Methylicorpusculum oleiharenae: one gene and its partner. The protein of the gene in region 1 binds, or shares a complex with, the protein of each later gene. Links are inferred from orthologs where the notes say so. Each region holds a gene or a part of one and is shown on either strand. Other genes may lie near its edges. The genes, in order: secA and secY.

Region 1 (12,568 bases):
GTTTTTCATTACCTTCCTCAATCAATGACATCCGTCTCATACGATCATGATCACCAGGCCAATGCACTGAAACTTCTGCTATAAAATGAGAATTGATTTCGTAAATGATTTCCAGCAAACGAGGCAATAAACTTTCGAACAAATTAACAGACCAACGCTCCAGAGCCTCCGGCAGCAGCGTATGGTTGGTATAAGCCATCGTATTTCTGGTAATTTTCCAGGCATGATCCCAATCCAAACCATGAATATCGATCAACAGACGCATTAACTCGGCAACCGCGATACTGGGATGAGTGTCGTTAAGCTGGAAGCAGTTTTTTTCTGCAAATTGAGAAAAATCGTTGCCATGCCGCCCTACCCAATTGGCAATGACATCCTGCAAGCTGGCCGAAGCCAGAAGATATTGCTGGCGCAATCGAAGAGCTTTGCCGTTTTCATTGGCATCGTTCGGATAGAGCACCATGGTAATGTTTTCTGCAGTATTTTTTGCCGCAACCGATTCAGCATAATCCCCTGCATTAAATTCCTGCAAGTCAAATTCTTCAGTTGCCGTCGCTTTCCATAAGCGCAAGGTATTGACAGTACCATTTTTGTAACCGGGAATCGGAGTATCAAAAGGCACCGCAAGCACATCGTGCGTATCTATCCAGCAGACCCTCTTTTTTCCGCGCTCATCGATATGAGATTCGGTGTGCCCGCCAAACTTGATTCTATGAGCATATTCAGGTCTTTCTATCTCCCAAATATTGCCATTGCGTAACCAATGGTCCGGTTTTTCAACTTGCTCACCATTGACCAGCGTCTGGCTGAACATGCCGTATTCATAGCGCAAACCATAACCTGTCACCGGCAATTGAAGTGTCGCGCAACTGTCAATGAAACAAGCGGCTAATCGCCCGAGACCACCATTGCCCAAGCCCGCATCAGGCTCGCTGTCAATGAGTTCTTCGATTTCCAGACCGAGCTCGTACATTGCACTTTTTGCAACATCGGTAACGCCCAAATTTAGCATTGCGTTGCTGAGCGTGCGCCCCATCAAAAATTCCATCGACAAATAAAATGCTCTTTTGCAATCTTCCTTTTTATAAGCGTTGTACGTCGCTTTCCACCGCTCAATGAGACGGTCACTGATCGCCAGAGCTAACGCTTCATAAGCATAATAGGGAGATCTGCAGTTTTCGTCGCGACCTAAACGATGGCCATAGTACCTCTTGAAATCTGCTACCAGATGATTGCTCTCTAATCCTAAAGGTGAAAGCTTGGTAATATTAGCTGCCGGTTTACTGCTTGTGAATTTTTTGGAATGCATAGTTGAACCACTTGATTTAAAAAAAATTCTACTCGGGTTATTAACGCGTCATGGCCTAAAACAGCTTGTCTGCAATGTAATGTTGGGAAGCTAGTTTTGTAACTTCCCACCCATTCGTTTTTCATTGCAGGCTTTTGGAAATTAAGGCCGTACCCAAATTCTATCGAATAACATGATTATTACAGCAAGCGCAGGTATAGCAGCAAAGCAGTATTGTTTTTACTTGAAATTAACTTATCTGACCATGGCACTGCTTATATTTTTTTCCGGAACCGCAGGGACAAGGATCATTCCTTCCAACTTTTTTTCCATCACGGACAAAAGGCTGCTCGGCATCTGCCTCACCCGTCACATCCGCATCATGCTCGATCGCCTGAACAAATGACTCGGCTTCAGCATGTTCAAAATGCAACTCTTGAGGCTCCTGACGCTGCTCATCAATTGCCCGAACATCCTCTTCCTCTTGCACCTGAACTTTCGCAAGAATCCCAACGACTTCATACTTTATGTGGTCCAGAAGAGCCGTAAACATATCAAACGATTCACGTTTATATTCCTGCTTCGGATCTTTTTGCGCATAGCCTCTAAAATGAATACCCTGACGAAGATGATCCATTGCAGCAAGATGTTCTTTCCAGCTGTTATCCAACACCTGCATCATGACCGATTTTTCGAAGTGCCTTAGCACGTCAGGCGCAATTCTCTCTTCTTTTTGTTTATAAGACTGCTCAACCAGTTCGACAATGCGGTCTCTTAATATTGCTTCATGCAATTTTTTATCGTCGGCAAGCATTTGCCGAACTGGAATTTCCACATTGAACTCCTGATGTAAATGCTCTTCTAACCCTTTGGTATTCCATTGCTCTTCCATGGTTTTTGGAGGGATATACTGAGTAATCACATTGTTGACCACATCTTTTCTGATCTGCGTGATGATGTCGGAAATATCTTCTGCCGCCATCAACTCATTACGTTGCGCATAAACAACCTTCCGCTGATCATTCGCCACGTCATCGTAAGTCAATATTTGTTTGCGAATATCAAAATTTCGGTTTTCCACTTTTTGCTGGGCGCTTTCAATCGAGCGGGTTACCCAGGGATGCTCAATCGCCTCGCCATGTCCCATGCCCAGTTTTTGCATCAACGATGCCACGCGATCCGAAGCGAAAATACGCATCAAAGGATCTTCCAAGGACAGATAAAAACGTGTTGAACCCGGGTCACCCTGGCGTCCGGAGCGGCCTCTTAACTGATTATCGACCCGGCGGGATTCGTGCCGTTCTGAACCGATGACATGAAGCCCTCCGCTATCCAGCACAAGCTGGTGTCTATCCAGCCAAGCTCCACGGACTTTTTGTATCTCTTCTTCGCTTGTTCCCTCAGGCAATGCTTTCAATTCTTCGTCCAGGTTTCCCCCCAGCACGATATCCGTTCCCCTACCCGCCATATTGGTGGCTATAGTTACAGCTCCGGGCATACCGGCTTGGGCGATAATATGCGCCTCGCGTTCATGCTGCTTGGCATTGAGCACTTCATGCTTGATTTTTTGCTGAGTCAGCAATCTGGATATAATTTCGGAATTTTCAATTGACGTGGTACCCACTAAAACCGGCTGCCCACGCTCAACGCATTGTTTAATATCTTCGACAATGGCCTGATATTTTTCTATAGCCGTCAGATAGACCAAATCACCCAGATCTTTTCTGATCATCGGCCTATGGGTAGGAATCACAACCACTTCCAGACCGTATATACTATTTAATTCAAATGCCTCCGTATCTGCAGTACCGGTCATACCGGACAGCTTTTCATAAAGCCTGAAATAATTTTGAAAGGTGATGGAGGCCAAAGTTTGATTTTCGTTTTGAATAGCCACATGCTCTTTTGCTTCTATCGCTTGATGCAAGCCTTCCGACCAGCGTCGCCCAGGCATAACACGCCCGGTAAACTCATCAACAATGACGACCTCATTGTTTGCGACGATATAATCAACATCTTTTTGAAATAAATTGTGTGCTCTCAACGATGCATTCAGATAATGCATGAGCCTGATATTAGCAGCGTCATACAAACTTCCACCTTCCGCCATCAAACCATGCTCTATCATTAACCGCTCGACCCGTTCATGACCTTCTTCAGTCAAATAAACCTGTCTGGTTTTCTCATCGACAGAAAAATCGCCCGGCTCGTCTTCTTTTTCCTGTTTGGTAAGGAAAGGAACAATTTCGTTCGCTTTCATATAAACTTCGGTACTGCCTTCTGTCGGCCCGGAAATGATTAACGGGGTTCTTGCCTCGTCAATCAGAATGGAGTCCACCTCATCGACAATCGCAAATGCCAGCTCACGCTGAACTTTTTGGGCCATGCTGAACGCCATATTGTCGCGCAGATAGTCAAACCCGAATTCATTGTTTGTTCCATAGGTAATGTCGGAAGCATAAGCGGTACGACGCTCACGGCTATCCATTTGGCTCACAATAACCCCAGTTGTCAAGCCGAGAAAACCGTACAACTTGCCCATCCAATCCGCATCACGAGCCGCCAAATAATCGTTAACGGTAACGACATGTACGCCCTTCCCCGGCAAGGCATTAAGATAAGCCGCCAGCGTTGCCATCAATGTTTTACCTTCTCCGGTCTTCATTTCGGCAATTTTGCCGTCATTCAGTACCATACCGCCGATCAACTGAACATCGAAGTGACGCATTCCAAATACCCGGGAAGACGCCTCTCTGACAGTAGCAAAAGCTTCAGGAATCAAATCATCTATTGTTTCGCCTTTTTCCAGACGATCACGGAACTCCAGCGTTTTTGCTTTTAGTTCCTCGTCGGATAATCTTTCATAATCGGCCGCCAGCGCATTGATTTTTTTTACCAGCTTCCTTTTTTTCTTGATCAAGCGATCATTTCGACTGCCTATTACAATTTTAACCAGATTACCCAGCATGCTTTTTTCCGATGTGATTTGTGAGATTGCATTTTCAAATAGCGCCGATTATATAACGAGTGGCCCTTTTTTTACAGTTAAAAACAACCCTGGCAAACTGATATCGATACTGTACAGACAGTAGAATTTCCGAAATTACAAATAAACACACTTTCCGGTTCGACACCTCAGAGGCCAATTACTGCCACGGGTACATTAGAGAGAACCACCCAATATGGCGCATGTGGCATGATCAATAGCCACAAAAGGCACGAAAAATAGGATTGGGTGGATTGCGGATTTTAAGCGGATTCATCAAGAACGGATGAGAAATGAAATATTAATGCAGTGAGTACCTTGTTTTGAAGACCAAAGGCTGAATTCCTGAAAGCGGCAGGGATGCGGTTAAGTATATTGATTAACGTCAACCGTTATCCACAAGTGACGGCTAAGCAAATAGTTCAAGGGATTTCGTGTATTTTGCAGAAAATGCGTAACATCAGCGATGAATGCCGAAGGGACTTGTTTAAAACATCCGGGAAAAAATTCCCGGATGTTTAAATCTTTGTTTACCAGACAACTCCTTTGAAGAATTGATTTGCATCATTCACTGCCTGTTTTGCCAAGTTTACGGTTCATATTTAAATTACTGGCAATAGTCGCCGTTGCAAACAGTGTGGATGAAATAACAAATTCGCCTGAAACAAAGCCTATTAGACCACTTACAAAAACCGCACCCGTTAATACATCTCGGTAAAAATCACTCATAACTCTATTCCTTTATAAATAATTGAGAAAAAACTACACAAACTTAACTATAGGGATGATTCCAATTCTTTACAATCACACTAGGTATTTATGCATTATTTCCTATCAGTCACCAACAGCTTCTAGAAAGGAATGATCATACTTCGCGCGGTCATGTTTTCGGCTTTTATGGCAAGGCTATTTAGTTCGAGAGCAAGGCGCGGGAACAGGGGTATGGCAAGCTCTGTAACTGCTTTCGCAAAGCTTCCGCTCCTGCTCACGCCCCTTACCTCCATCCATGGAGGCAACGCCGCTATCGGACAAAAGAGCGCGTCAGAAAACCGCAAATGTGGCCGCGCGAAGTAAAGCTATCATTATTTCCATTTAACATAGCTTTTATGTTCTAAAAACCGGTTTCCTGCAGCAAAAAATGAATACTCACCTTTGTAGCTGAATTTTTTCAGCCGATTGCCAGAAGAAATCGGAATAAAACAGTTCGGCCTTTAGCGTTATTAAAGCAATTTAAGAATTTCAGAGGCGGTTAGACCGCTCGAACAAGAGGAATGAGTGTCTTGAAAAGAAAGACTCGCGGATCAATCAGGAAGGATTAACGAGCTTATTATAACTTCCCTGCGCATTTTTAAAAAATGATCCGTAATTTTTAGAGGAAAACTGGCGGGTTATTGCCAGGTGATCAGGAAAAATACTCAATGAGTAGTGATACCCAATCAACCCAGCCAGTAACCGCTGATTAGATAATCGTAACTTCTTCGGCTTGCGGTCCTTTTTGACCTTGAGTCACAACAAATTGGACTTTTTGTCCTTCGTTTAAGGATTTAAATCCTGTTCCCGCTATATTGCGAAAATGAACAAAAACATCGGGTCCTTGCTCTTGTTGAATAAAACCGAAACCTTTGTCCGCATTAAACCATTTAACTGTGCCTGTAGTAGCCATGTGTAACTCCTGAATAAAAAAATGTAACGCTTGAAGCGATGTGCAGCGGGAAATATTGAAATGACTTAATGCAGAACAGAACGAGGACTTAGGGGTACGGAGTACTACAGAAAAAACATCGTAACAGCAAACAATTAAGCTTTATCACTTTCTAGCCGCGGCTATTTTATGCCAAATCAGCTTAAAGTCAATCTATGCACTTGGAAGAATAGAACTTGTCTATCAACAATGTGATTTAATGGATTAAAACAACCCGTTAAATTCAATCAGAACTAATCTGTATCACTCTGTCTTCAGGTCAATGGCTAAATATCACTCGTTTAAAACTCCGCTGGCATTTCCCAATAAAACGCTTGCCGTGATCGCCTTACATGCAAAACAGCAATCGATCATTCTTAACGCCATTCGCGCAAGACTGCCTGATGAACTGACCAGCTCTATAAAATATCTCGCTGTCTCGGGCGGCAAACTCCAGGTTTATACTGACAATGCGGCTAATGCGACAAAACTGAGATTTCATGGCCCCACCTTATTAGATGCTGCCAGCCTGGCAACGCACGCTAAAGTTTTGTCTTTGCAGATACGGATAACAGAAACTTTGCGTCAGGAATACCGTGTCAGAAAGCCAGGACCGAAGCTTCCGTCTATGGCTATTATCAAGGCACTTAGGAATAATCAAGCATCAAAATCGGCTGATCCGCTGGATCAGGCCCTCATGCGCTTGAGTTTGACTTTAGAAAAATTATCTAAAAAACCAGCAGAAAGTTGAAGCGAAGCTGATCCATCGCTTCAACTGATTGAAATACTTATGCAGGCTCGGCAACATCCCCTGCACTGCGCATAAACGAAATGGGGGCATCCTTCTCATCATCGAAAGTTACCATTTCCCACGCATCCTTGTTTTCAAGCAACGTCCGGAGTAATTTATTATTCAGTCCGTGCCCGGATTTATACCCGACAAATTCCCCAATCAGGCTATGCCCCAATAAATACAAATCGCCGATTGCGTCCAAAATTTTATGCTTTACAAACTCATCGGCGTAACGCAAACCGTCTTCGTTAAGGATTTTGTCATCATCGACAACAATGGCGTTATCCAGACTGCCGCCCAAAGCAAGGTTATTCTGCCTGAGCATATCAATATCTTTCATAAAGCCAAAGGTTCTAGCCCGACTCACTTCCTTAACAAAAGTTGTCGAGGAAAAATCCATCACAGCTGTCTTTAAGTGCTCAGCGAAAGCAGGATGTTCAAAATCGATTGTAAACGTGACTTTGAAGCCATTAAAAGGCTCAAATGCGGCCCATTTATCGCCATCCTCGACACGGATGCTGCGTTTTATCCGAAGATATTGTTTCGGAATGTCCTGCTCTTCTACACCGGCCGACTGTAATAAAAAAACAAAGGGCCCGGCACTGCCATCCATGATAGGCACCTCAGCGGCACTCAGATCAATAATAGCGTTATCGATCCCCAAACCTGCAAATGCGGAAAGCAAATGCTCGATAGTAGATATTTTTACACCATCTTGAATGAGAGTCGTTGAAAGGGTGGTTTCTCCAACATTTCCCGGTGACGCAATAATGGTGACGGGCTCGTCCAGATCAACACGACGAAACCTTATACCGGTATTGGGTTCTGCCGGACGCAAAGTCACATAAACCTTATCGCCGGTATGCAGCCCTACACCGGTGGCCCGAATCGTGTTTTTTAAAGTACGCTGTTTGATCATAGATTTCAATAATGCCTAATTTATTGGGGCAGGAAACTGTGGGAGTATATCATATTAGCCAGTCATTCAAACCATCAGACTACAAATGACTTTGATTTTTCGGGCGTTATCCAGCCAGAAAGCGCACATTAAATTTCGGCCATTCGCCAAGACACGTTATCCGCAAAAGAGGTGAAACAGGCGACTGGCAGAATTTTGCAGGCTTAATAATAAATTACCCATTAACTATCAGAATGAGGCCGGTAAATAAATGAATTCGATGTGCTCCATTATGGCTGAGCAGAAGTCCTTCCCCGGCCATCCCTGGCAGTGGAAATTAACTGACATCGATAATAAACAGGCTCGATTAATCCGCTTGACGTCTTAAAAACGCAGGGATGTCCAAATAGTCCATATCGATCTCTTTTTTAGGCTGAGCACCAAAACGCGTCTCACGAAGTTCAGCACGATTTTGTCTTATGACAGTGGGCTTATCCAGCTTTTCATAATTAATTTCGCCCGCCGTCACGGCTTTTACCGCCAACTTGATGTGTGGATGCGCTGCAACGGTTTGTCCGCCCATACCCGTTGCCACGACAGTCACCTTGATCTCGTCACCCAGAGAAGGATCGATGGCTGTTCCGATCTTAATGATGGCGTCTTCCGATCCGAATTCGTGAACAATGTTACCTACTTCATCAAACTCGGCAATCCCCATATCCGCAGCGGTAATGTTGACGAGAATTCCGCGTGCACCTTGCAAGTTGATATCTTCCAGCAAAGGACAGGCGATGGCTTTTTCAGCGGCTTCTCTAGCACGGTTCTCACCTGAGGCCGATCCCGTACCCATAATCGCAGCACCCATACCCGACATAACGGTTCTTACGTCAGCAAAATCGACGTTGATCATACCGGGATGAGTAATTAATTCGGTAATGCCTTGCACCGCATCCAGCAGCACATTGTTGGCCGCATTAAATGCGCTTACCAATGAAATGTTGCTGCCTAAAACCGGCAACAGTTTTTGATTGGGAATCGTGATCAAAGAATCGACATATTTTTCAAGTTCTTTGATACCTTGTTCGGCGACTTCCATTTTCTTTTTGCCTTCGAAATGGAAAGGCTTGGTCACAACTGCAACGGTAAGAATGCCTAATTCTCTGGCTATTTCAGCAATAGTGGGAATGGCTCCAGTACCTGTGCCGCCGCCCATGCCTGCGGTTAAAAAAACCATATCGGCACCCTGAATGACTTCCTTGATTCGCTCTCTGTTTTCCAACGCCGCTTGTTTACCGATATCAGGATTGGTCCCCGCACCCAAACCTTTGGTCAATTCCGCGCCCAATTGAATGATAGTATCCACATTCATTTTTCTTAGTGCTTGGGCATCGGTATTTGCACAGATGAATTGCACACCTTCAATGTGTTTTTCCACCATGTGATTGACTGCATTACCGCCACCGCCGCCGACGCCGATGACTTTTATTACGGCATTTTCAGCACCGATGTCCATTAGTTCATATTTCATAATTGTTCCCCTTGCAAACGTAATAATTCTTAAAAATTACCCTGAAACCATTTTTTCATTTTGGCCAACACGCCGGTGCTATCCGCATCAAAACTGTCAAAGCCACCCCTGTGTTCTTTTCCATATAGCAACAAACCCACACCGGTTGAATGGATCGGATTTCTGATAACATCCGTCAGCCCTGAAACATGCTGAGGAAGTCCCATCCGGACCGGCATATGGAATATCTCTTCCGCTAATTCGATTACCCCTGTTACTTTCGCGCTCCCGCCAGTAATGACAATACCGGCGGCAATCATTTCTTCATACCCGCTTCGCCTTAGCTCAGCTTGAACCAACAACATCAACTCTTCATAACGAGGCTCAATGATTTCCGCCAGATTTTGCACGGATATTTTTCTGGGTGCTCTATCACCAATACTAGGCACCTCAATCAACTGATCAGTATTGGCTAATTGTGTCAGTGCACAAGCATATTTCTGCTTGATTTGTTCTGCATTTTGGGTAGGTGTTCTTAAGGCTACGGCTATATCATTGGTGACTTGATCACCCGCAATCGGAATAACAGCGGTATGCTTGATCGCACCGTGGGAGAAAACAGCAATGTCTGTGGTCCCGCCGCCTATATCAATAAGACAAACGCCCAAATCTTTTTCATCATCGGTCAGAACGGAATTACACGATGCCAGCTGCTCCAGAACGATATCGTCTACTTCCAGCCCACACCGGCGGATACATTTGATAATGTTTTGCGCCGCGCTGACGCTTCCGGTCACCATGTGAACCTTGGCTTCCAAGCGAATGCCTGACATCCCGATAGGTTCTTTGATACCATCCTGCAAATCAATCACAAATTCCTGAGGCAGAATGTGCAAAATTTTCTGATCAGCAGGGATTGCCACTGCTCGAGCAGAATCAATCACTCTGTCAATGTCATATTGAGTCACTTCTTTTTCTTTTATAGCGACAATCCCGTGGGAATTGAGGCTTTTTATGTGACTTCCGGCTATACCCGCAAATACCGAGGTGATTTCGCATCCCGCCATCAGTTCGGCTTCCTCGATCGCTCGACGAATTGACTGCACAGTAGACTCAAGGTTAACCACAACCCCCTTTTTTAAGCCGCGAGAAGGTGTGCAACCGATACCTATAACTTCAATTTCGCCATTCCCGGTATGTTCACCGACGATGGCTGCAACTTTTGATGTTCCAATATCCAGTCCAACTATTAAATTCCTATCTGTTTTTTTTGCCATTTTATTTACTCTTAGAACACCATAATCTGTAGCTGTTAAGGCTGCTGTTGTCCTTCAGCAATCTTCTTCCAGTCTATTTCCGGAACGCCGGGTTTCCATGTAACTGCATAGCCGTTCGGATACCTTAAATCGACTTTTGCAATTGACTCTATTTGATCTTGATTTAATAAACTCAAGGTCTTTAAAAACCGCTGAAAAGTTCTCAGTTGTTCTTTTCCGCCTAGTTGTATTTCCATACCATTCGTTAACACGATCTTCCAGGCCCGCCGTTCGTTAACAATAAACTCTGCCAATCCAAATGAATGATCCGCCAGGGTTGTTCTCAAACCTCTCATGATTTCAAGAAGTTTGGCAGCTTGGCCTTCGGGGCCATGCAATTTGGGAAGATTTTCAAACTGTACCGTATTCGACGGTCTAAATATTTCTCCCCGTATAGATAGCAGACCATTTTCACCCCATCGGGCGACTGCCATTTTTTCGTAGACCTTAATATCAATCGCATCCGGCCATACCCTCTTAACCCTGACATTAGCAATCCACGGCAACTTCATCATAGCCTGCTGTATTGCCAGCATATCGGCACTAAAGATGCCGGTCGTCACCAAAGGCTTAACGGTCTGCTTAAGTTCCTCTTTACTGATGTATTGAAAAACACCTTCAATTCTTACATACCTGATAGGTACCGCATCCGACTGGTAGGTTTTTGCTTTGTCCCAAAAAGTCCATATTAGCCCTATCAATAACAACCCTATGCACACAAACTTGGTGATCTGCATATCACCTCAGTTAAAAGCTGGTTTCAAGAATTCGCCAAACTAACTCAGTGAAACTTATCCCGGCCTGTTTTGCCGCCATAGGTACCAAGCTGTGATCGGTCATACCCGGTACGGTATTGACCTCAATCAATTGGTTATGACCGTCCTGATCGATAAATACGTCGACCCTGCCCCAACCTTCAACTCCGAGCGCCTCGCAAGCACTGACCGCCAAAGCCTGCAACGATTGCTCTTCTGGGTCACTGAGTCCGCACGGGCAATGATATTGGGTGGTATTAGCCTTGTACTTCGCATCGTAATCATAAAAAACATTGGGTGTTTCCAATCGAATAACCGGTAATGCCTCTCCCTGAACAACCGCTACCGTGAACTCCCGCCCTGAGACCCAGGCCTCGGCATAGACATCACAGTTATATTCGGAGGCCAATTCAAACGCCTGGATCAATTCATCTCTATCTGAAGCTTTACTCATGCCGATGCTGGATCCTTCCTTGGCCGGCTTGACAATCACGGGAAAACCCAGCTTCTCAATACACGTATCAATATCGCCGCTCTGTCTCAGCAAGGTCCATTGAGGCGTCGGCAAACCAACACCCCGCCAACACATCTTGGTTCTGAGCTTATCCATACTGAGTGCCGATGCCAAAACACCACTGCCTGTGTAAGGCATGCCTATGGCTTCCAACGCACCCTGTAACACACCGTCTTCGCCGCCGCGGCCGTGGATGATATTAAATACACGATCAAAGCGCTCGCCTGCCAAGGCCTGCACCGGATTTCCAGTCACATCAATCGCGACGGCATCTATACCCGACTCTTTAAGCGCATTAAAAACAGCAGTGCCGCTTCTTAATGAAACCTCACGTTCTGCGGCAGTTCCACCCATCATTACCGCTACACGCCCAAACTGCTGCGGCATCTCAATCGCCTTCGGCTTCATTCTTTTTCCCCTACCGTACACACTTCTGTCGCTAACCTGATGCCTTGCTTTTCGGCTACCGTGTCCTGAACAAATTTGATCAGCATTTCAATCTCTTCAGCCTTGGCATTGCCTGTATTAATTATAAAATTGGCATGCTTTTCAGAAACCTGAGCCCCTCCGATGGCATAACCTTTCAATCCGCAGGCTTCAATCAATCTTGCGGCATAATCTCCGTCGGGATTCTTGAAAACAGAACCGCAGCTAGGCTGATTGGTCGGTTGTGTTTGTCCACGCTTTTCCAGTAATGACTTTATTTTTTGCTGACTCACCGCCGCATTACCGGTTTCCAATTGCACCACGGCCGACAAAAACCATTCGTTTTCAAATCCTTTGACTGATCGATACGCTATCTGAAAATAGTCGGGCGCTCGTTCCAATAC
Region 2 (11,649 bases), 1.2 Mb from region 1 along the record:
TTTTCATATCTGCAACCTTGTAATAATTTCTAAATTGCTTTTCGAGCAATCCATAAATTCTTTTCAGCCTTTGCTTAGCTCTAAGCTGGTTTGCATAATCAGAAGTTCTGGTTCTTTTTGTACCGTGCTGACCAGGACGTTGATCTAATTTGCATTTGTTTTCCAACGATTTTCCTCTGCTTTTCAACAGAAGATCTGCACCTTCTCGGCGGCTTAGCTTGCATGTAGGCCCTAAATACCTTGCCATAAATTACTACTCCAAATCTTATACGCGACGCTTTTTGGGGGGGCGACAGCCATTGTGCGGTATTGGCGTCACATCAACAATGTTACTTATCTTAAAACCTAGATTACTTAATGAACGAACAGCCGACTCTCTTCCTGGGCCTGGTCCTTTTATCATTACATCGAGATTTTTCATTCCATATTCTAAAGCAACTGATCCAGCTTTCTCTGCTGCTACTTGAGCCGCGAAAGGAGTACTTTTTCTAGACCCCCTAAAACCAGATCCACCAGATGTTGCCCAAGATAGAGCATTCCCTTTTCTATCAGTTATAGTAATTATTGTGTTATTGAACGAAGCATGCACATGCGCAATACCATCAGCAACTTCTTTCTTAATGCGCTTTTTAGCACGATTTGGACTAGCCATTTATAAAACCTCTTAGGAATATCTTATTTTCTTATTGGCTTACGTGGACCTTTCCTAGTCCTCGCGTTCGTTCTGGTTCTTTGCCCTCTCAAAGGCAAACCTCTTCTATGCCGGATACCACGAAAGCAACCAAGATCCATCAATCGCTTAATATTCATTGAAACTTCACGACGTAGATCACCTTCCACTGTCATCTTTGAGATAACATCTCTAACAGTTTCAAGCTGTTCTTCGGTGAGTTCTTTTATTTTTAACGATGGTAAGATCCCCACCTCTTTACAAATATTATTAGCTGTTTGACGACCAATTCCATAAATAGCTGTTAATGCTATTTCTGCATGCTTATGGTCTGGTACATTTATTCCGGCAATACGCGCCATTTAGATACTCCCCTGAGTAATCACACTAAAGTTAAGCGCCGAATAGTAACATTGTCTGACTTTTGGCGCAACATATATTATCCTTGTCTTTGTTTGTGACGTCCGTCCTCACAGATGACACGAACAACACCATTTCTACGTATAATCTTGCACTTTCTACAAATCTTTTTAATTGATGCTCGTACTTTCATTTTTTACTCCAAATCATTTATCTTTTTAAATTTGCTTTTTTCATTAACCCTTCATATTGCTGCGACATTAAGTGTGTCTGCATCTGGGAAATGAAATCCATTACTACAACAACAATGATCAGTAAAGAAGTGCCACCAAAATAGAAAGGTACGTTCCAATACACAATTAAAAACTCGGGCAACAAACAAACTCCGGTTATATAGAAAGCACCAATCAAGGTTAAACGAGTCATCACTTTGTCGATGTAGATGCTTGTCTGAATTCCCGGACGGATACCTGGCAGGTAAGCGCCTGACTTTTTGAGATTATCAGCAGTTTCTTTAGAATTGAAAACTAATGCTGTATAAAAAAAGCAGAAGAATATTATAGCTGTAGCATAAAGCAGTACATAAACCGGTTGACCAGGTGATAACATAGTCGCTATATCCTTTAACCAGTTAAAACCTTCAGCATTTCCAAACCAACCTGCGACTGTTGCAGGAAACAGGATTATACTCGATGCAAATATTGGAGGAATGACACCCGCCATATTTAACTTAAGTGGCAGAAAACTGCTTTGCCCTGCATACATCCGCCTTCCTTGCTGCCTTTTGGGATAATTGATAATTATCCTTCGCTGCCCTCGCTCTACGAAAACAACCAAAGCAGTAACTGCAATAGCCAGAAGAAATAAAAGAATAATGAAAGCACCATTCATTTCGCCTGTTCTTGCCAACTCCAAAGTACCGCCAATTGCAGAAGGTAAACCAGATACGATACCTGCGAAGATAATCAGTGAAATTCCGTTTCCAATACCTCTTTCGGTTACCTGTTCACCTAGCCACATCAAGAAGATTGTTCCCGTTACCAGCGTAATTGCAGTAATCATGGTAAAGCTCATGCCTGGAGAAATAACAACAGGCAATCCACCAGCAGTTTGGTTCTGCAAAGCTAAGGAAATACCTATAGATTGAAATGTTGCTAAAACAACGGTTCCGTAACGGGTATATTGAGATATTCTTTTTCTTCCTGATTCGCCTTCTTTTTTTAACTGCTCCATTGCAGGTATGACAACCGTCATCAATTGCATGATAATCGATGCAGAAATGTAAGGCATAATACCTAAAGCAAAAATACTTAAACGCATCAAGGCACCACCTGAAAACATGTTAAACATGTCCAAAATGGATCCGCTCTGCTGTTCAAACATAAGGGCCAGTGCTTTTGGATCAATGCCTGGTACTGGTATGTGCGCACCTACTCTATAAACAAACAAAGCGCCCAGTACAAAAAGCAATCTAGATTTAAGCTCAGAGTTTGAACCTGTTTTATCCGCCATTTGAGCCCTTGATGTATTCACTTATACCTCAACTTTTCCGCCAACTGCAGTTATTAATTGCGCTGCACCTGCTGTAACCTTTATGCCCACTACAGTTACGGCCTTTTCAATTTTGCCTGACAATATTATTTTTGCTGATTTGGTAAATATTGGAACAATATTTTCATCAATCAAAGATTTGAGATCAATTGTTGTAGCAGTCATTGATTCAATTTCGCTTAAACGAACTTCAGCAGTAAATTTCTTTGTACGGGAATTAAAGCCAACTTTAGGAAGACGTCTTTGCAAAGGCATTTGTCCACCTTCGAAACCGACTTTATGGAAGCCGCCACTTCTGGACTTTTGCCCTTTATGACCCCTACCACTTGTCTTACCTAATGTTGAACCAATACCACGACCAACACGCTTTGCTTTTTTGCGGGAACCACTACTCGCTTGAATGGTATTTAGAAACATTTATATTTCCTCAACTTTCAACATGTATGAGACCTTATTAATCATCCCTCGTATTTCAGGAGTATTAATTACTTCGACTGAATGATTAATTTTTCTCAAACCTAGACCTTTTAGACAAGCAAGATGATTAGCCAAACGACCATTCTTACTTTTAATTAATGTGACAAGTAATTTTTTATCAGCCATTGTCTTGTCCTTTTATTTGCTCAACGGATAACCCACGTTTTGCAGCAATATATTTAGGATCATGCATCTTAGTTAAACCGGAAATTGTGGCTCTCACAACATTAATAGGATTGTTCGTTCCTATGCACTTTGCTAATACGTTGTGAATCCCAACTACCTCAAATACCGCTCTCATTGCACCACCAGCAATGATACCTGTACCTTCCGAAGCAGGTTGCATGTAAACTTTTGCAGCGCCAACAGTAGAAGTAATTGGATATTGAAGAGTGTCGCCTTTTAACGATACTTTTCTCATGTTTTTTCTAGCTTGCTCTAGCGACTTTTGTATTGCAATCGGAACTTCACGAGCTTTGCTGACGCCATAGCCAATGCGGCCATCACCATCACCGACAACTGTCAATGCTGCGAAACCAAATACTCTCCCGCCTTTAACAACTTTTGCTACTCGCCTTACGGAAACTAATTTTTCCTGTAAACCGTCTGTACTACCTTGAGATGGTGCTGTTGCCATTTTAATCCCCTAGAACTGTAAACCAGCTGCACGCGCAGCATCTGCCAATGCTTTAACTCGTCCATGATATTTAAAACCTGAACGATCAAATGCTACTACAGTTATGCCGGCTTCAATTGCTTTTAAAGCAATCTGTTTTCCAACTTCTGCTGCCGCTTCTATATTGCCTGTATTTTTTACAGTTGATTTAATTGTATTCTGAGTGGTCGATGCGCTAGCTATCGTAGATTTACCATCCTTACTCAGTACTTGAGCATAAATATGCTGCGAAGACTTGTGTATGGTTAGCCGGTTTGCGCCTGAGCTCTTGATTTTGCAACGCAATTTTAATGCTCGTTTTAAGCGAGATGCTTTCTTATCCATTACTCTACCTTACTTCTTTTTGGCTTCTTTACGCGCTACTTTTTCGTCTGAATATCTTACGCCTTTACCTTTATAGGGCTCAGGTGGACGATATGACCTAATTTCTGCAGCAACCTGACCTACTCTCTGCTTATCATTTCCTTTAATTAGGATTTCGGTTTGAGAAGGCGTTTCTATTGTAATTCCAGCGGGGACAACATAATCTACTGGGTGCGAAAAACCGAGAGAAAGTCCCAACGTCTCGCCCTTTGCCTGGGCCCTATAACCCACACCAACGAGAGTCAGTCTTTTTTCAAAGCCAGCTGAGACACCAGTAACCATATTGTTTACTATTGCTCGAGTTGTTCCTGCTTGAGCCTGTGCAATTTTATTTTCTTTGTTCCATTCTATTTGGACCAGATTATCAGTCACTTGTAAACTAATAGCTTTATGAAGCTCAAGCGTTAATTCGCCTTTAGCTCCTTTTACTGTAAGAGACTGACCATCTAACTTGATATCTACGCCACTTGGCAATTGAATGGGTGCTTTTGCTATTCTTGACATTGTGATCCCCGATTTAGCAAACAGTGCATACAACTTCGCCGCCATGACCTATCGCTCTAGCAGCTCTATCTGTCATGACACCTTTAGAAGTAGAAACAATCGCGATCCCCAAACCACCAAGTACCTTAGGCAATTCGTCTTTAGATTTATAAATTCTTAGACCAGGCTTGCTAATCCTTTTCACCTGCTCAATTACAGGCACACCGTTATGGTATTTAAGAACAACAGTCATTTCCGTATGACTACCTTTTGTTTCAGTACTATATTCTGTGATATAGCCTTCTTCTTTAAGTACTTTTGCAATGGCAATTTTCAGCTTGGAAGAAGGTAGTTTTACGTATTCTTTTTTAGCAGACTGACCATTTCTTATTCTGGTCAACATATCCGCTATTGGGTCTGTCATACTCATATCTTTAACTCCGATTTCATTCCAAAAGATTTCTACCAGCTTGCCTTTGATAAGCCCGGGACATCACCACGCATGGTTGCTTCACGTAACTTATTTCGGGATAAGCCAAACTTTCTGTAAAAACCATGCGGTCTACCAGTGATGTTACAACGGTTACGTTGTCTTGAGGCACTGGAATCTCTTGGTAATTTTTGCAGCTGGATATGAGCTAACTCTTTTTGTTCATCAGTTGTTTTTGGATCTCTGATGATTTCTCTTAATAACTCTCTTTTTTGGGAATATTTTTTTACAAGCTTAGTGCGCTTGTCTTCCCTCGCAATCATTGATTTTTTAGCCATTTTAGGGTGCCCTTAATTCTTAAATGGAAAGTTAAATAACTTTAACAAGGCCAAACCTTCTTCGTTTGTCTTTGCTGTTGTAGTTATAGTGATATCTAACCCACGTAAAGCGTCAATCTTGTCATAATCAATTTCAGGAAAAATGATTTGTTCCTTGACGCCCATGGAATAGTTTCCTCTTCCATCAAAGCTTTTTGAGCTCATGCCTCTAAAATCTCTAATTCTCGGAATAGAGATACTGATTAATCTGTCCAAAAACTCATACATCCTTGCACTTCTCAATGTAACCTTACAACCAATTGGCATGTCGTCGCGAATCTTAAACCCGGCAATTGATTTTCTAGCTAAGGTTACTATAGGTTTTTGGCCTGAAATTTTTTGCATATCACCAACAGCTGATTGCAATATTTTCTTATCAGCAACAGCTTCGCCTACACCCATATTTAATGTTATTTTTGTAATACGGGGGACTTCCATAACGGACTTATAGTTATATTGCTCCATCAATGCAGGCAATACTTTTTCTTTATATACAGTTTCTAGTCTAGCCATTTTAATGCTCCTTATGCGTCAACAACTTCTTTTGTTGATTTAAAAAACCTGACTTTTTTTCCATCATCTAGAAACTTTAAGCCGATACGATCTGCTTTTTGTGTTGCTGGGTTATACAAACCAATATTGGAAATATGAATTGGCATATCTTTTTCAACGATACCACCGGAAACCCCTGCATTAGGATTACCTTTTTGATGTTTTTTAACTTGATTTACGCCTTCTACCAAAACTTTTTCATTTGAAAGCACTTTAATTACTTTTCCGCGCTTTCCTTTATCTTTTCCGGTACGAACTAAAACTTCATCGCCTTGTTTTATCTTTTGCATTTTGACCCTCTCTTACAAAACTTCAGGAGCTAGTGAAATAATTTTCATAAATTTTTCACCCCTAAGTTCACGAGTTACTGGGCCAAAAATACGGGTACCCAATGGTTGTAATTGGTTATTAAGTATGACAGCAGCGTTGCCATCAAAACGAATAACAGATCCATCTGCTCTTCTAACACCCTTACGGGTACGAACTACCAAAGCATTATAAACTTCACCCTTTTTTACTCTTCCTCTCGGAATTGCATCCTTGACACTGACTTTTATAATGTCTCCAATGTTAGCGTAGCGTCTATGTGAGCCGCCCAGCACTTTGATACACATGACCTTTTTTGCGCCGCTATTATCGGCAACGTCAAGGTTAGTTTGCATCTGAATCATGATTAATTCCCAATTATTTCAGTTATTTCAATTGTATTTATTTGTTCGCACTTTCTAGGATATCAACAAGCATAAACGTCTTTCTTTTTGATATCGGCCTTGATGGAGTAATCGAGACAATATCGCCTTCTTGACACCGGTTAGATTCATCATGTGCTAACAACTTAGTTGATCGCTTTATATATTTTCCATATACAGGATGCTTTACGATCCGCTCAACTAGTACAGTAATTGTCTTATCCATTTTATTACTGACTACTTTCCCACTGAGCGTGCGTACCTTGGTATTTTGCTCTGTCATACTGCTGCACTCGCGCTTTCGTTGATAATTGTTTTAACACGAGCAATTTCGCGTCTTACTCTTTTTATTTCATTAGGTTTAGCTAACTGACCAGTCCCTTTTTGCATTCTTAAATTGAACTGTTCCTTAGACAGTTCAACTAAAACAGCGATCAGATCGTCTTTTGTTTTTTGACGCAATTCACTAGCTTTCATTACATTATCGTCCGAGCGGTAAAAGTTGTCGTTATAGGCAATTTTGCAGAGGCAAGCGCGAAGGCCTCTCTGGCTAATTCTTCAGGCACGCCTTGTATTTCATACAACATTGTACCTGGTCTAATTTGTGCAACCCAATATTCTACACTACCTTTCCCTTTACCCATACGAACTTCTAAAGGTTTTTTTGTAATGGGCTTGTCAGGGAAGATTCTTATCCATATTTTACCGCCACGTTTTACATGACGTGTTATTGCTCTTCTAGCGGCTTCAATTTGACGGGCTGTTAATCTGCCCCTTGATGTCGCTTTTAATCCAAATTCACCAAAGCTAACAGATGAACCGCGAACGGCTATTCCATTATTTCGGCCCTTATGTTGTTTACGAAATTTTGTTCTTTTAGGCTGAAGCATGACTAATTCCCTTCACCTATTTCTTAGGTTCTTGATTAATGGTTGCCTTATGGCTTTCGATATCAAATACTTCACCTTTGAATATCCAGACTTTTATGCCGATTATTCCATAAGTAGTATTGGCTTCTGCCGTGCCATAATCTATATCTGCTCGAAGTGTGTGCAATGGCACCCGGCCTTCTCTATACCACTCGGTACGCGCAATTTCGGCACCGTTCAAACGACCAGCAACGTTGATTTTTATACCTTCAGCGCCCAAGCGCATGGTATTCGTAACGGCTCTTTTCATTGCCCGCCTGTACATAATCCGTTTTTCCAGCTGCTGAGCTATGCTCTCGGCAACCAGTTGAGCATCCAACTCCGGCTTTCTTATTTCTTCAACGTTCAGTTGTACTGGAACACCGATCATTGCAGAAATTTCTTGTCTCAATTTATCGATATCCTCGCCTTTCTTTCCTATCACTATCCCTGGACGTGCAGTATGGACCGTTATGTGAGCATTGCTGGCTGGTCTATTAATTTGAATTCTACTAATAGAAGCATGAGCCAGTTTTTTTCTTAGGAATTCTCTTACCGTCAAATCTTGATGCAGAAATAAAGGGTAATCATGACTATTCGCGTACCATCTGGAATTCCAATCTTTTACAATTCCTAAACGGATACCTGTTGGATGTACCTTTTGTCCCATTTTCGCCTCTATTGGTGTTCTGCAACTTTGATTGTTATATGACAAGTTCTTTTCAATATATGATTAGCTCGTCCTTTAGCTCTGGCTTTGAACCGTTTCATGGTTCGCCCTTCATTTACAAATACTGTTGTCACACGTAGCTCATCTATATCCGCACTATCATTGTGTTCAGCATTTGCGATTGCAGACTCTAGAATTTTTTTAATTATCGCGGCTGCTTTTTTCGTACTGAAAGTCAAAGTTGACAATGCTTTTTCTACGGGTAAACCACGTATCTGATCACCGACTAACCTAGCTTTTTGGGCAGATAATGGCGCATTCTTTAATTTCGCTGAAATTTCCATAATTCGCCCCTACCTTGATTTCTTATCGGCAACATGGCCTTTGTAAGTTCTTGTTGGAGCGAACTCCCCCAACTTATGACCTATCATGTTCTCAGATATCAAGACAGGTACGTGCTGACGCCCGTTATGAATAGCTATTGTCAAGCCAAGCATTTCAGGGACGATCATTGATCTTCTAGACCAAGTTTTAATCGGTTTCCTATTATTTGTCTTTACGGCATCTTCTACTTTATTATGAAGATGATGATCTATAAAAGGACCTTTTTTAATTGAACGTGGCACGCTAATTCCTCTCTATTTCTGCTTACGGCGTCTGACAATCATATTGTCTGTACGTTTGTTTTTTCTTGTTTTGTAACCCTTGGTCGGTGTTCCCCATGGTGAAACAGGGTGCCTACCGCCTGATGTTCTTCCTTCACCACCACCATGCGGGTGATCTACAGGGTTCATTGCAACACCACGAACAGTTGGCCTTACACCTCTCCAGCGCTTGGCACCGGCTTTACCTAGCGAAGTCAGGTTATGTTCCGAATTTGAAACCTCACCGACTACAGCTCTGCAATCAGCCATTATTTTTCGCATTTCTCCGGATCTTAATCTCACCGTTACATGCGCACCATCTCTAGCTACCAATTGTGCAGATGCACCAGCGCTTCTGGCTATCTGAGCACCTTTTCCAGGTTTTAGCTCCAAGCAGTGAATGGTTGTACCTAAAGGCATGTTACGCAATGGCATACAATTACCGGGCTTGACTGCTGTCGTTTCAGCTGAAAGCACCTCTTGCCCTACAGTCATCCCCTTAGGCGCGATAATATATCTTCTTTCTCCATCCTTAAACAGGATTAAAGCTATATTTGCTGTTCTATTGGGATCGTACTCAAGACGCTCAACAACACCAGGTATATCAGATTTATTTCTTTTGAAATCAATAATTCGGTAGTGGTGTTTATGACCTCCACCGACATGACGTGTTGTTATACGCCCCTGATTATTACGTCCACCGTTCTTGCTGTTTTTATCTAGCAATGGAGCGAATGGCTTACCTTTATGTAATTCATCGTTCTTGACACGTACTACAAACCTAGATCCAGCTGATGTAGGTTTTGATTTTACAATAGCCATGTTTTCTACCGTTTCCTATTGATCTTTAATTCTTAAACTTTATTAAGCAGCAGAGAAATCTATGTCATGACCTTCTTTAAGCTTTACATAAGCTTTTTTCCAGTCTGAACGCTTTCCTAAAATCTGTCCAAATCTTTTACTTTTACCTTTAACATTCAAGACTCTGACAGAATCAACCTGAACCTGAAACATCAGTTCTACAGCTTTCTTGATTTGTGTCTTTGTCGCATTCTTTTGAACTTTAAACGCAAACTGTTTATTTGATTCAGCCGCTACCGTACTTTTCTCGGAAATAATCGGTGCCTGCAGCACGCTTGCTAGAGTGTAATTCAACATACTCATGCTAATCTCTCTTCTAATTGTTGTAAGGCTTTAGAAGTAATAATCACTTTATCTGCAGCTATCAAAGAAACAGGATTTATATTCTCAGATGAAATCACATTAACGTTGGGAATATTTCTTGCTGACAAAGCCAAGTTGAAATCGATCTCATCGGTAATGATCAAAATTTTTCTGCAATCCAAGTCTTTAAGTTTTGCGACTAATTCTTTGGTTTTTGGCGTTGTAGGCAAAATATCATTACTTACAACCAATCGATTTTGTCTTATAAGTTCTGACAAAATACTTCTGACTCCGACCCGAAACATTTTTCTATTAAGTTTCTGATCAAAAGAACGCGGTTTTGCAGCAAATGTAACACCACCAGTTCTCCATATAGGACTTCTTGTTGTGCCCGATCTCGCTCTGCCTGTTCCTTTTTGACGCCAAGGTTTTGCTCCTCCACCGCTTACTTCGGCACGAGTTTTCTGAGCTTTGGTACCTTGTCTAGCGCCTGCCAAGTATTTTGTTATTAACTGATGAACTAATGTTTCGTTATATTCCTGACCGAATATAGCTTCAGTTACTTCTACTGAACCTGCTGAATCCTGATTATTTAATGCTGGTATATTTAAAGCCATGTTTTAAACCTTATTACGCTTTTTGACAGCGGGAGTAATTATTACATCCCCACCTTTTGCGCCAGGAACCGCACCCTTGACCAAGATAAGATTTCTTTCTTTGTCAATTTTATGAATCTTCAGATTATCAACGGTCCGCGTGACTGCTCCCATTTGACCTGCCATTTTTTTCCCTTTGAATACTCGTCCGGGAGTTTGGTTTTGGCCAATAGATCCTAATACTCTGTGCGATAAGGAGTTACCGTGAGTTGCATCCTGCATGCTGAAGTTATAACGCTTTACACCTCCGGCAAAGCCTTTACCAATACTGGTTCCTTGAACATTGATAAACTGTCCTTCCGAAAAAATATCAACTGGTAATTCAGCACCAACAGAGAAATCTTCACCTTCTCCGTCATCTAGTCTAAATTCCCAGAGTCCTCTGCCAGCTACCATATTTGCAGCAGCATAATGACCTGAAAGGGGCTTTGATACCCTAGATGATTTTTTTTCACCAGCAGTTACCTGAATTGCACGGTACCCGTCTTTCTCTACATTTTTTATTTGGGCAATGCGGTTAGAATCTATTTGAAGTACAGTTACCGGAACTGAAGTACCGTCTTCACAAAATATTCTGGTCATACCACATTTACGACCAACAAGACCTATTGACATTTGCCAATTCCTCTACTTTCTAATTCAATTTAATCTGAACGTCTACACCGGCTGCTAAATCCAGCTTCATCAGAGCGTCAACGGTTTTTTCTGTTGGTTCAACTATGTCTAATAACCGTTTATAGGTTCTTAATTCATACTGATCCCGGGCATCTTTATTGACATGGGGAGATATCAAAATTGTAAAACGTTCTTTTTTAGTAGGCAGTGGAATGGGACCCTTAACTTGAGCTCCAGTTCTTTTTGCTGTTTCTACTATCTCACCAGCAGATTGATCAATTAATTTATGATCGAATGCCTTTAGTCGGATTCTGATTGTTTGGCTCGACATTCTGTTTACTCAATGATTGAAGCAACGACACCC

The links.
Region 2: the proteins of secA (region 1) and secY are in contact, whole or in part, in a crystal structure (PDB 3DIN), measured with the Thermotoga maritima proteins. The link is inferred for Methylicorpusculum oleiharenae from one-to-one orthologs. Residues at the interface, in WP_004082002.1 of Thermotoga maritima: Glu261, Ala262, Arg263, Lys300, Ala301, Arg302, Thr303, Ile304, Ile305, Leu323, Tyr324, Asp325, Pro326, Val329, Ser330, Tyr333, Ile336, Lys340, Phe345, Val349, Glu363, Phe364, Tyr374, Ser375, Gly376, Gly377, Glu393, Ile395, Thr482, Ser483; in WP_004081795.1 of Thermotoga maritima: Glu108, Gly109, Glu110, Glu111, Ala236, Glu237, Arg238, Arg239, Ile240, Thr241, Ile242, Gln243, Tyr244, Ala245, Arg246, Arg247, Val248, Thr249, Gly250, Arg251, Arg252, Val253, Tyr254, Gly256, Ala257, Ser258, Thr259, Tyr260, Leu261, Pro262.

What each region holds. Positions count from the first base shown.
Region 1 is NZ_WUTY02000001.1:272,773-285,340, forward strand. What follows is about bases 1,339-4,602. They hold secA (preprotein translocase subunit SecA), read right to left. Parts: upstream 4,257-4,602; coding sequence 1,539-4,256; downstream 1,339-1,538. Outside these bases: GO003_RS01320 (glycogen/starch/alpha-glucan phosphorylase), read right to left, coding at 1-1,309; GO003_RS01330 (hypothetical protein), read right to left, coding at 4,839-5,003; GO003_RS01335 (cold-shock protein), read right to left, coding at 5,734-5,937; GO003_RS01340 (DciA family protein), read left to right, coding at 6,239-6,706; lpxC (UDP-3-O-acyl-N-acetylglucosamine deacetylase), read right to left, coding at 6,744-7,667; cell division protein FtsZ, read right to left, coding at 8,014-9,174; cell division protein FtsA, read right to left, coding at 9,204-10,430; GO003_RS01360 (cell division protein FtsQ/DivIB), read right to left, coding at 10,466-11,206; GO003_RS01365 (D-alanine--D-alanine ligase), read right to left, coding at 11,217-12,146; murB (UDP-N-acetylmuramate dehydrogenase), read right to left, coding at 12,143-12,568. UniProt on the Escherichia coli protein: Required for protein export, interacts with the SecYEG preprotein conducting channel.
Region 2 is NZ_WUTY02000001.1:1,441,801-1,453,449, reverse strand. The notes cover bases 392-3,228. They hold secY (preprotein translocase subunit SecY), read right to left. Parts: upstream 2,543-3,228; coding sequence 1,241-2,542; downstream 392-1,240. Other genes in these bases: rpsE (30S ribosomal protein S5), read right to left, coding at 3,177-3,228; rpmD (50S ribosomal protein L30), read right to left, coding at 2,999-3,184; rplO (50S ribosomal protein L15), read right to left, coding at 2,564-2,998; rpmJ (50S ribosomal protein L36), read right to left, coding at 1,110-1,223; rpsM (30S ribosomal protein S13), read right to left, coding at 676-1,032. Also shown: rpsD (30S ribosomal protein S4), read right to left, coding at 1-247; more of rpsK, read right to left, coding at 266-391; more of rpsE, read right to left, coding at 3,229-3,695; rplR (50S ribosomal protein L18), read right to left, coding at 3,705-4,058; rplF (50S ribosomal protein L6), read right to left, coding at 4,068-4,601; rpsH (30S ribosomal protein S8), read right to left, coding at 4,615-5,010; rpsN (30S ribosomal protein S14), read right to left, coding at 5,043-5,348; rplE (50S ribosomal protein L5), read right to left, coding at 5,361-5,900; rplX (50S ribosomal protein L24), read right to left, coding at 5,912-6,229; rplN (50S ribosomal protein L14), read right to left, coding at 6,242-6,610; rpsQ (30S ribosomal protein S17), read right to left, coding at 6,648-6,911; rpmC (50S ribosomal protein L29), read right to left, coding at 6,908-7,105; rplP (50S ribosomal protein L16), read right to left, coding at 7,105-7,518; rpsC (30S ribosomal protein S3), read right to left, coding at 7,535-8,206; rplV (50S ribosomal protein L22), read right to left, coding at 8,215-8,550; rpsS (30S ribosomal protein S19), read right to left, coding at 8,560-8,832; and 6 more genes. UniProt on the Escherichia coli protein: The central subunit of the protein translocation channel SecYEG. Consists of two halves formed by TMs 1-5 and 6-10.